Regions from separate parts of the Methylorubrum podarium genome, predicted to be linked through region 3. Evidence: riboswitches for the same ligand, from Rfam matches in the RefSeq annotation. Region 3 holds a riboswitch; each other region holds the start of a gene.

Region 1 (3,245 bases), on a different contig from region 3:
CCAGCGTCGTCTTGCCGGCTCCGAGGAAGCCGGTGACGATGGTGCAGGGGATCTTCTCGACGAGGCTCATGATGGGGTGTCCCCTCGGGCCGCCCTGAGCGGCGGGATGCGGGCGACGACGCCCTTGCGGAAGGCTTCCGGCCGCTCGCGCCAGGGCACGACGCCGTCGGGCGTGTCGAGGTAGCGGCGCAGGCCCGCCAGGAGGGTGCGGGCGGACGCGCCGGCGTCTTCGAGCGCGTCGAAATCGCCGTAGACGTAGGTCCAGCGGTCGGGCGAGGTCACCGCCACGGTGCAGGGCCGCTTGCAGACCGAGAGGCACTCGGCGCCCGCGATCGTCAGGCCCGGCACCGGTTCCCGCTCGGCCTCCGCGAGGAGCGCGGCCAGCAGCTTGGCCCCCGCGCGCGGCTCGGACGGGTCGCCCGCCGCGCGGCAGGTGGTGCAGACCGACAGGATTGCGGTGTCGGGGTTAGGCCGGAAATCAGGCAGGGAGTCAGGCATGGGCACGGGCGCCCGCCGCGCGGCCGAACAGCCCCCAGGCCCAACCGTAGGCGAGCCCGATCACCGCCCAGAACACGAAGCCGATGGCGAGCGAGCGCGCGGCGAACTGCGCGGCCGTGGCCGGCGGCACCTGCGAGGAAACGGTATCGACCGCGTGCGGCGCCCCGGCGAGATGCGGCGCGACGATGAGGACGAGGCCGCCCAGGATCGTCAGCGGCACCCGCCGCACGGCGATCAGGTAGAGGCCGAGCCCGGTCGCCACCACCGTCATCAGCCACCAGGACTGGCGCAGCACGAGCGGCGCGGCGCCCATGCCCGGCAGTTCCGGCGGCAGGCCGATGGCGGGGGCGAGCGCCACCGCGAGGAAGCCGGCGATGCCGACCGTCAGACCGCTCTGCGGCGTCGGCTCGCGGCGCAAGGCCAGCATCACCGCCGCGAGCAGCAGTGCGTAGCCGACGCCGCCGACCAGCGTGGCGAGCCCGGTGAAGGCCATGCGCTGCAGGCCCGGCGCGGGCTGCCACTCGTCGGAGGTGGCATCGGCCTTGCCGTGATCGTGGCCGCTCCCCCCGTGGGCCGGCACGATCAGCGCGGCGAAGGGGGCATCGGAAGACGGCGCGAGGGCGGCGTGCGCGCCCTCGCCCTCGTAGGTCTCCGCCTGGAGGATCAGCGGGGAGGTCAGCGCGAGCTGCAGGCCCGTCGCGACGACGGACGCGAGGAAGCCGGCGACGAGGGCCGCCGACAGCAATCGGGTGATCATGGAACCGCTTGAAGCCGCTGGAACGCGCGCGCTCAGTGGCAGGGGAAGTTCTGCGCGTGGCGGAAATCGTGCGCCGCGTTGTGCAGCACCGTCGCCGGGGCGAAGCCCGCCACGAAGACGAGACCGAGGCCGAGGAAGGCGGCGACGAGGAGCGCGCGGGCGCCCTCAGCCGAGCGGGTGGCGGCCTGGGTCTGAAGGGTCGCTGTCGTCATCGGGTCACGGGCTCCGGCCGCCCCACCGGCGGCGTTCGAGGACACAAAACGCGGTCGGACGGCAGGTCTCCTGGCTCGCGGCTGGTGTCGCGCCTGCCGCCTTCCCGGATCGCCCGGTGGCTCGTGGCAGGAGCTCGCCGCTCACAGTTGCGGGGGCAGCCGCGGAATCGAGGTTTTTTCAAAAACCTCTCACCGCATTCCCTTTTCACCCCGTCGCCGGGGCACCGTCACCGGGCGGTCATAGCCTGATGCGGGCGGACGCACAACGTGCCGCGCACCGACTGACGGATCACGACGCGATCACCGCAGAGCCCACAGGAAGGCCGCGACCGCCGCCAGACCGAGCCCGCTGCGGACCGCGTGCAGCCGGATCCACCGCCGCATCAGCGGCGCCACGGCGGGATCGCTCTCCGCGGTGGCGAGCAGGGCGCGGTTGGTCGGCATGATCGCCAGCAGGGTGTAGGGCCAGTTGGCCAGCGCGAGCGCCGCCCCGAGCCCCCATCGCGGATCGCCCGTTCCCGCCCAGGCGAGCAGGCCGAGCGCGGTGGCGGCCAGCGCCAGCCCGCCCTGCATCCGCGTCGCCCGCCGATAGCTCGGGCGCCATTGCCGCAACTGGCAGCCCGGATCGAGGACCAGCCGGGCCGGATGCTCCACGAAGCCGACATAGAGCGCCGCGCCGGCAAAGGCCGCCGCCGTGACGAGGGCCAGTTCACCGATCAGCATCGTGGTCTCCCGGAAGTTCGCAAGCGCGCTCGCCGATGGTCCGCACCAGGGCGCGGGCCGCCTCGAGCGCCGCGGGGTCGAGATCGCGGGCGAGCGCCGCCGCCCAGGGGGCCTGCCGCGCCGCCGCCGCCGCGTAGGCGTCCCGGCCCGCGGGCGTGAGGAGGACGAGGCGGGCGCGGCGGTGGTGGGGGTTGTCGCCGAAGGTGACGAGGCCGTCGGTCGCCAGTTCGTTGACCGTCCGCTGCACGCCCTGGCGCGTCATGCCCATGTCGCGGGCGATGCGGGCGACCGGCAGGGGCTGCGCGGCGAGCGCGACGGCGCCGAGCACCTGCCAGCGGGCGCTGGTGAGGCCGAGATCCCCGACCAGACGGTCACCGGCGGCCAGCAGCGCGCCGCCGGACCGGAAAATCTCCAGCACCAGGGCGGTCGCGGCGTCCGCGGCTTCGTTCCTCGTCGATGACATGACAACATATTGTCTATTAGACAGCATGTTGTCAATATGTGGCCTTTGACGCCGGAGCGGCCCCTGGGGCAAAGGGGACGGATGCTTCAGGCCGCTCCCCGGATGACCCTGGTGCTCGGCGGCGCGCGCTCGGGCAAGAGCGCCTATGCCGAGCGGCTGATCGAGGTCTGCCCCGCGCCCTGGCTCTACATCGCCACGGCGCAGGCCTGGGACGACGAGATGCGCGCCCGCATCCACGAGCACCGGGCGCGGCGCTCGGACGCGTGGCGCACCCTCGACGTGCCGACGGCCCTGCCGGAGGCGGTGGCCGCCTCGACCGGGCCGGTCCTGGTCGATTGCCTCACGCTCTGGCTCACCAACCTGCTGCTGGCGGAGGCCGATCTCGACGCGGCCACCGAGGCCCTGGCGCGGGCCTGCGCCGCGGCGCCGGGCCCGCTGGTGCTGGTGGCCAACGAGGTCGGCCTCGGCATCGTGCCGGACAACGCGCTGGCCCGCCGCTTCCGCGACGCGGCCGGGCGGCTGCACCAGCGCCTCGCCCGCGACGCCGACCGGGTCGTGCTCACCGTCGCGGGCCTGCCGCTGACGGTCAAAC
Region 2 (3,245 bases), on a different contig from region 3:
GGCGCTGAACACGCTGCGGGTCGGCTCGGTGGAGGCGCGTGCCGTGGCGATCCGGTTCGACGCGGCCCGGGCGGTCTGCGTCCGCGGCTCGAAGCGGAATTCCTCGGGGCGCCGCATCGGCAGCGGCACGGTGAGCGCGACGCGGGCCGTCGGCGCGGCCGGGCGCGGCGCGGCGGAGGGCGCGATGTCGACAGATTGATCCGCGGGGAGGGCGGCGAGCGTCACGGGCGGTTCCGGCGCGGTCGGAGCCCGGAAGGCGACGGCCTTCGGCGCCTGTCGGACGAAGCCGCTTCCGGCCGTGTCGAGGACGGGCGCGGGGTCGAGCATCCAGGCCAGGGCGCCGGGCGCGGCCGGCGCGGCGTCCGCCGGTTCGGCCTCGCCCGAGACCTGCGCGGTCTGTGCGGGCGAGGGCGCGGCGGTCTCCTGCGGTTGCAGCAGGCCGGCCAGGGCGAGGCCGCCGAGGGCGGTGAGCGCGAGCGCCGCGAGGGGCGGCCCGCGCCGACGGCGGACGACGGGCCGGGCGGAGCGACTCTGAACGAGCTCGGCGATGTCCATTCGGGCGGTACTCGACAACGCGGATCCCGCACGGCCTCTCACCGTCTTCCCGGCCTCTCTGTGCCAGAACGACGATCGAGATGGCTTCGCCGATTAGGGAATGATCAACCTTAAGCCTTTCCTCATTGAACGGGATCTTGGTTAATCTTGCCTAAATCGCAGCCACCTCCTGTCAAAAAGCTTTGCCGCTGAACGTCAGGTTCAGCCGTGGCGGACAGCCGGGATGACGGCCAACGCTGCCGCGTCGAGACCGAGCTCTCTCCGCCCGATGCCGCATCGTGCCCCGCGGGTCACAGGCTGTGTAACGTTGTTACATTCCGCGCCGCCGCGTGTTGACCCTTCGCCGCATCGCAGCGAAGGTACGCCTGCCAAGGTTCCCTTGGGCGGATGTCCGAGGGCTAAGAGGGAATTCGGTAAGCCGGTTCGCGCGACGCCGAAGCTGCCCCCGCAACTGTGAGCGGTGAGTTCCCGTCACCGATGGTCACTGGTGCCATGCACCGGGAAGGCCGCGACGGGGGCGCTGACCCGTGAGCCAGGAGACCTGCCTCGGCACGACGATGTCCCCCGGACGGGGTGTTCCGGCGGCGTGCCTGATCGGCGAGCGCGTTCCCCAGCGCGCGTCCGGCCCGGCATCCGCTCGGGCCCGCGTCCGAACAGCCAGAGCGCGCCCTGTGAGAGTTCGGACGAGCCTGTACGCCGTCATCGATGGAAGGCCGGCCCGGCGCCCGCGCTGGATGCTGGCCGCGCTGCTCTGCGCCGGCCTGCCCGGCGCGGAGGCGCGGGCACAGGATTCGGTCACCCTGGACGAGTTGGCGGTCGAGGGAGAGGGGCGCGGCCAGGGCAACGGCGTCGGCAACGGCGCACCGGACGGCCGGACGGCGGCGTCCGGCACGATCGGCCTGATCGGCCCGACGCCGGGCTACCGCGCCGACCGGGCGGTGAGTGCGACGCGGACCGACACGCCCCAGCGCGACGTGCCCCAGGTCGTCACCGTCGCGCCCCGGGAGGTCATCACCGATCTCGCGGCGACCCGTGTCGATCGCGTCTTCAACTACACGCCGGGCGTGGCGCAGCAGAACAATTTCGGCGGCCTCTCCGTCTTCAGCTACGCCATCCGCGGCGTCACCACCTCCGAGATCTACAAGAACGGCTTTCCGCTCAACCGCGGCACGCCGCCCCCGCCGGACACGCAGAACGTCGAGCGCATCGAGGTGCTGAAAGGCCCCGGCAGCGGCCTGTTCGGGCGCAGCGATCCCGGCGGCCTCGTCAACATCGTCACCAAGCAGCCCACGCGCGAGCGCTTCGTGGAGATGGGCGGGCTGTGGGGTTCGTTCGGACAGGTCCGCGGCACGGTCGATTCCGGCGGCGCGCTGAACGAGGAGGGCACGCTCCTCTACCGCTTCAACCTCGCCGCCGGCCGCCAGGGCAGTTTCCGCGATTTCGTGGACGGCGACCGGCTGCTGGTGGCCCCCGTCCTGAGCTGGCAGATCACGCCGGACACCCGGATCACCGTCGAGACCGAGTTCCTGCGCAACCGCATCGTGTTCGACCGCGGTGTCATCGCCCTCGACGGGCGGCTCGGGGTTCTTCCGATCTCGCGCTTCCTCGGCGAGCCGGGCCAGAGCACGTACCAGACCAGCAACACGATGCAGGTGCGGGTCGATCACCGCTTCAACGCCGACTGGCAGATGCGGCTCGCCACCCACTTCAACACCGGCACGCTGGAGGGCGAATCCGCCGAGATCCGTGCCATCGCCGCCGACAACCGCACCGTCTCGCGCGACCGGAACCTGCGCGACTACCGCTGGGACACGGCGATCGGCCAGGCGGAGGTGGTCGGGCGCTTCGACACCGCCGGCATCGGCCACACACTGCTGCTCGGCTTCGAGCGCGAGAGCACCGACAGCCGGGTCGTCTACAACCGCTCGAACTTCCGCACGAGCCCCTACGCCATCGACATCGACGATCCGCGCTACGGCCAGCCGCTGCCGCCGCTCACCATCCCGCGCAACAACCTGGAGCGGATCACCAACACCGCCCTCTACGCGCAGGACCAGATCGCCTTGAGCCCGGAATGGAAGGCGCTGGTCGGCGTGCGGTTCGACTTCTTCGAGCAGTCGTTCCGCGAGCGCATCCCGCGCTCCCAGGTCGATCAGACCTATTTCGCGGCGACCCCGCGGGCGGGCCTGGTCTACCAGCCGACGCCCGAACTCGCCCTCTTCGCCAATGTCGGCACCAGCTTCCGGCCGAATATCGGCCCCGACGCGGCGGCCGTGGCGCTCTCGGGACCGTTCGCGCCGGAGACCGGCATCGGCTACGAGGTCGGGACCAAGATCGACCTCTACGGGGGCGCCCTGGCGCTCACCGCCACCGCCTTCCGGGTCGATCGGGAGAACGTGCTGACGCCCGATCCCAACAACACGGCCTTCTCGCTCGCCGCCGGCGCGGTGAGGAGCGAAGGCTTCGAACTGACCGCCGCCGGCCAGATCACGCCGGAGATCAAGATCCTGGCGGGTTACGTCTACGCCGACGCTTTCGTGACCAAGGACAACGTGCTGCCGGTGGGCACGCCGCTCATCAACGTGCCGCGCCACTCCGGCAGCCTGCTCGCCGTGCACGAGGTGCAGGCCGGCCCGTGGAACGGGCTCGGGATCGGCGGCGGCGTGCGCGGCGTCGGCGAGCGGGCAGCG
Region 3 (3,245 bases):
CACGAGAGCGCGGCCTCCGCGCCGAGCGAGGATTGCTGGCCGACCTGCGTCGAAACCGTCGGCTGGCCCGGGACCGCCGAGATCAGGTTGTCCTTGACGATGCGGTAGCCGGCCAGCGTCCACTCGACGGTGCCGCCGAAGGCGAGCCCCTTGGCGCCGACCTCGACCTGGCGGCCGGTCGAGAGCTCGAACCCGGCCAGCGATTGCGAGAGGGTGATCAGGCTGTTCACCGGATCGGTCGCGGTGGCGTATTGCGCGTAGAGCGAGGTGTCCGGCGTCGGCTCGTAGAGCAGTGCGAAGCGGTATCCGAGGGCGCGGAACGAGCGCTCGAAGGTCGCGCCGCTGCGCAGGTCCTCGCGATAGAGCCGCGGTGCATCGAAGCGCACGCCGGTGAGGAACGACAGCCGGTCGGTCAGGAACAGCCGATCCTCGGCGAAGACCGAGGCTTGGCTCGTGCGCGTCGCGTAGGCCGGGCTCGCCCGGCCTCCGGGCGGGAAGAAGCCGGGGTCGTAGCCGTTGAGGGGCACGCTCGTCGGCGTCTCGGTGAAGGTGAAGTTGTTGGTGTGGCGGAAGCTGACGTGGTTCACGTCGAAGCCGGCCGAGAACGTGTTGGCGAAGCCGAACAGCGAATGGCGGAAGGTCGCGTCGAAGCGATTCCCGACCTGTTCCTGGCTGTGATAGATTTCGAGATAGTCGGAGCGATCGACCAAACCTGTCGCCGGATTGAAGCGATACTGCTCGACGTCGCGCCAGTGCCGGCGGCTCTGCAGGCGGTAGGCGGTGTTCCGCACGGTCACGTCCGCCGACGGCGTCCACTCGGTCCGGAGCTGCGTCCAGTTGTCGGTCCAGGCGATCTTCGAGTCGCGGACGTTGTAGTTGTTGAAGCGGATGGAATCGGGGACCCGCCCGTTCACTAGCGGCGTCCCCCAGTAGCGGGCGGGCTCTTGGTAGCCGAGATCGTGGCTGAGCGTGAAGGCGAGATCCGGATTCGCCTGGAGCGTCAGCGCGCCCGAGACCGCGAGGTTGCGGAAGTCGCCCTCCGGCGTGATCCAGCCGTCGGCGCGGTTGCCGCTGACGTTGAGGCGGTAGGCGAGCGATTCGCCGATCGGCCCGGTCGAATCGATTGCGGCGCGGGCGATGCCGTCCTCGCCGAGTCCGAAGCGGGCGACGTTGAGGGGCGTGAACAGCGGCTTCTTCGACACGACGTTCACGATGCCGCCGATGGCGCCGTCGCCGTAGAGGACGGAGGCCGGCCCGCGCAGCACCTCAATCCGCTCGACGTTCCAGGTATCGAACGGGAAGGTCACGGTGTTGGCGCCGACATAGAGCCGGGTGCCGTCGAACAGCGTCTGGATCGAGTTCTGGCCGGCGAAGCCGCGGGCGGTGAAGAAGCCGATCCCCGATCCCGGCGAGCCGAAGGCCGTGATGCCGGTGCCGTTCTGTGAGACCGCCTCCAGGACGCTGGTCTGCCCGCGCAGGCGGATGGTCTCGCCGGAGATGATGTCGAGGCTCGCCGGCGTTTCCAGCGGCGTGAGCCCGAGGCGGCTCGCCGAGCGCGACGGCGTGCGCAGGTTGAGCCCGACCGGTGAGGACTGCGTCAGGCTCGGGGTCCGCAGAGCCGCGGAATCCGTGCCGACGGCATCGGCGGGGGCGTTGGGCGGCAGGCCGAGCCCGGCACCGCCCTGCACGGCGATCTCATCGAGGCGCGTGAGCGGTTCTTGAGCCCGAGCCGGGTCGGACAGCGCGAGGGGGAGGGCGGTGGCGACGAGCAGGAGAGACCGGCCGCGGGCGCGGCGGTGAGAGGACGACATGATGGAGACGAAGCCTCGGGACGAACGGTGGCACGTCACCGCGACCGAGGCCGATCCGCCTCAGGCCATGGGCCTCAAGCGTCTCGACACCTGCTGGGACGCCCCGCCCGGCATGGCTCGCGTGTGACCACGGCTGACGGCAGGTCTCCTGGCTCGCGGGTCGTCGCCCTCCATCGTCTTCCCAGGCGAGGCATGCCCAGTGACGTGGTGATGGGGGGCTCTCCGCTCACAGTTGCGGGGACAGCCGCGGAATCGAGCTCGGAAAAGCCCTTCACCGCGTTCCCTTTTGATCCCTTGCGGGAACCGTCAACGGCCAAGCTACGGCTTCGGGGGCGCCGGGGTCAATGCGTCCGGCACCGATCGTTGTGCGCGAATGCCGCGGGGTCCACGATCCCGACCACGCTGCGGACGGCTTCGAGCGTTGACGGAAATAAAAAAGGCCGTCCCGAAGGACGGCCCGAAGTCTAGGGAGGAAACGCCCAAGAAGGGCTGCAGGGTCGCGACGCCATCGCGATCCGGCATGACCATTCTTTCTCACGTTGCACTGCACAATGCAATTGGCGGCGCGTCGGAACGGCCATGCATCCATCGCATATGTTGCCGCTTCGCGATCCGGCGGAGCCAAATCTCCGGCCACGAGTTCCGGTCGTGACGCGTTCCGGCCATCCGGATTTCGCTCCTGGATGTTGAGATGCCTCGCTGGATGTACGCTTTCCCCGTGCTGTTGCTGCTGATGGCGGCCGTCATCGTCTTCGCGTTCACGCGCACCGGTCCGACCGACAATCAGAACACGCACGCGCCGCAGAGCGGCCAGACGCGCTGACGCCGAGCGAACGACTTGTTTTGATCGCTTGCCTCGCTCCCGATCCTTGTCCGGCCTGCAAATTGCAAAGTCGATCGGCAGGATCGTTCGAGAGGGTGCTGTCATGCGGATCGGATGTGCAGTGTTGCTGACCGGGTTGCTGATCCCGTCCGCATCGTGGGCACTGGACGCGCCCGCGGACGTCGCCGCCTTCTTCGAGACGGCCCGGCACCATATCGGCGAGCGCGTCACGCTCGATCATTGTCACCTCGTCTACGCGACGGAGGAGGAGATCACCTGCGTCGGCCTGTTACCGGGGGAGGCGGCAGGCGATGCCCGGATGGCAGGCAAGCTCCTGATCCGCGTCGGCGCGGCGGAGATTTCGGGTCGCAAGCGCGCCCTGTCCCATTGCGCCGGAGGTGCCCTCAACGAGGTCTGCAAGGTGAGCGTTTCGGGCGAGGTCTTCGACGCCTCACGCTCCTTCGGACTGGACGAGGCGCGCCTGCTCGGACTGCGCGAGGCGGCGATCCGCTGGCCCGACTGACGGCAATGCCCATCGCCGAACAGCGAGCGCAGATATATGCATCGCGGGCGGCCCGCGACCGTGCGGGCACGTGAACCGTCGGGAGCCT

What was found. A riboswitch is a leader RNA that binds a small molecule or an ion and turns the genes downstream of it on or off. The one in region 3 is predicted to bind cobalamin.
Region 1: linked by a shared signal. The riboswitch ahead of ABS772_RS10425 (CbtB domain-containing protein) and the one ahead of ABS772_RS08330 (TonB-dependent receptor) in region 3 are both predicted to bind cobalamin.
Region 2: linked by a shared signal. The riboswitch ahead of ABS772_RS19465 (TonB-dependent siderophore receptor) and the one ahead of ABS772_RS08330 (TonB-dependent receptor) in region 3 are both predicted to bind cobalamin.

Annotation. Positions count from the first base shown of each region.
Region 1 covers NZ_JBELQE010000060.1:21,257-24,501, forward strand. Annotated here, with positions in the region: gene cobW (cobalamin biosynthesis protein CobW) at 1-70, opposite strand, end outside; gene ABS772_RS10415 (DUF1636 domain-containing protein) at 67-498, opposite strand; gene ABS772_RS10420 (CbtA family protein) at 491-1,255, opposite strand; gene ABS772_RS10425 (CbtB domain-containing protein) at 1,288-1,467, opposite strand; cobalamin riboswitch at 1,511-1,711, opposite strand; gene ABS772_RS10430 (DUF1772 domain-containing protein) at 1,768-2,190, opposite strand; gene ABS772_RS10435 (MarR family winged helix-turn-helix transcriptional regulator) at 2,177-2,653, opposite strand; gene cobU (bifunctional adenosylcobinamide kinase/adenosylcobinamide-phosphate guanylyltransferase) at 2,735-3,245, shown strand, end outside.
Region 2 covers NZ_JBELQE010000100.1:7,262-10,506, forward strand. Annotated here, with positions in the region: gene ABS772_RS19460 (DUF2778 domain-containing protein) at 1-555, opposite strand, end outside; cobalamin riboswitch at 910-1,118, shown strand; gene ABS772_RS19465 (TonB-dependent siderophore receptor) at 1,227-3,245, shown strand, end outside.
Region 3 covers NZ_JBELQE010000050.1:72,673-75,917, reverse strand. Annotated here, with positions in the region: gene ABS772_RS08330 (TonB-dependent receptor) at 1-1,811, opposite strand, end outside; gene ABS772_RS08325 (hypothetical protein) at 1,810-1,938, shown strand; cobalamin riboswitch at 1,933-2,134, opposite strand; gene ABS772_RS08320 (hypothetical protein) at 2,681-3,157, shown strand.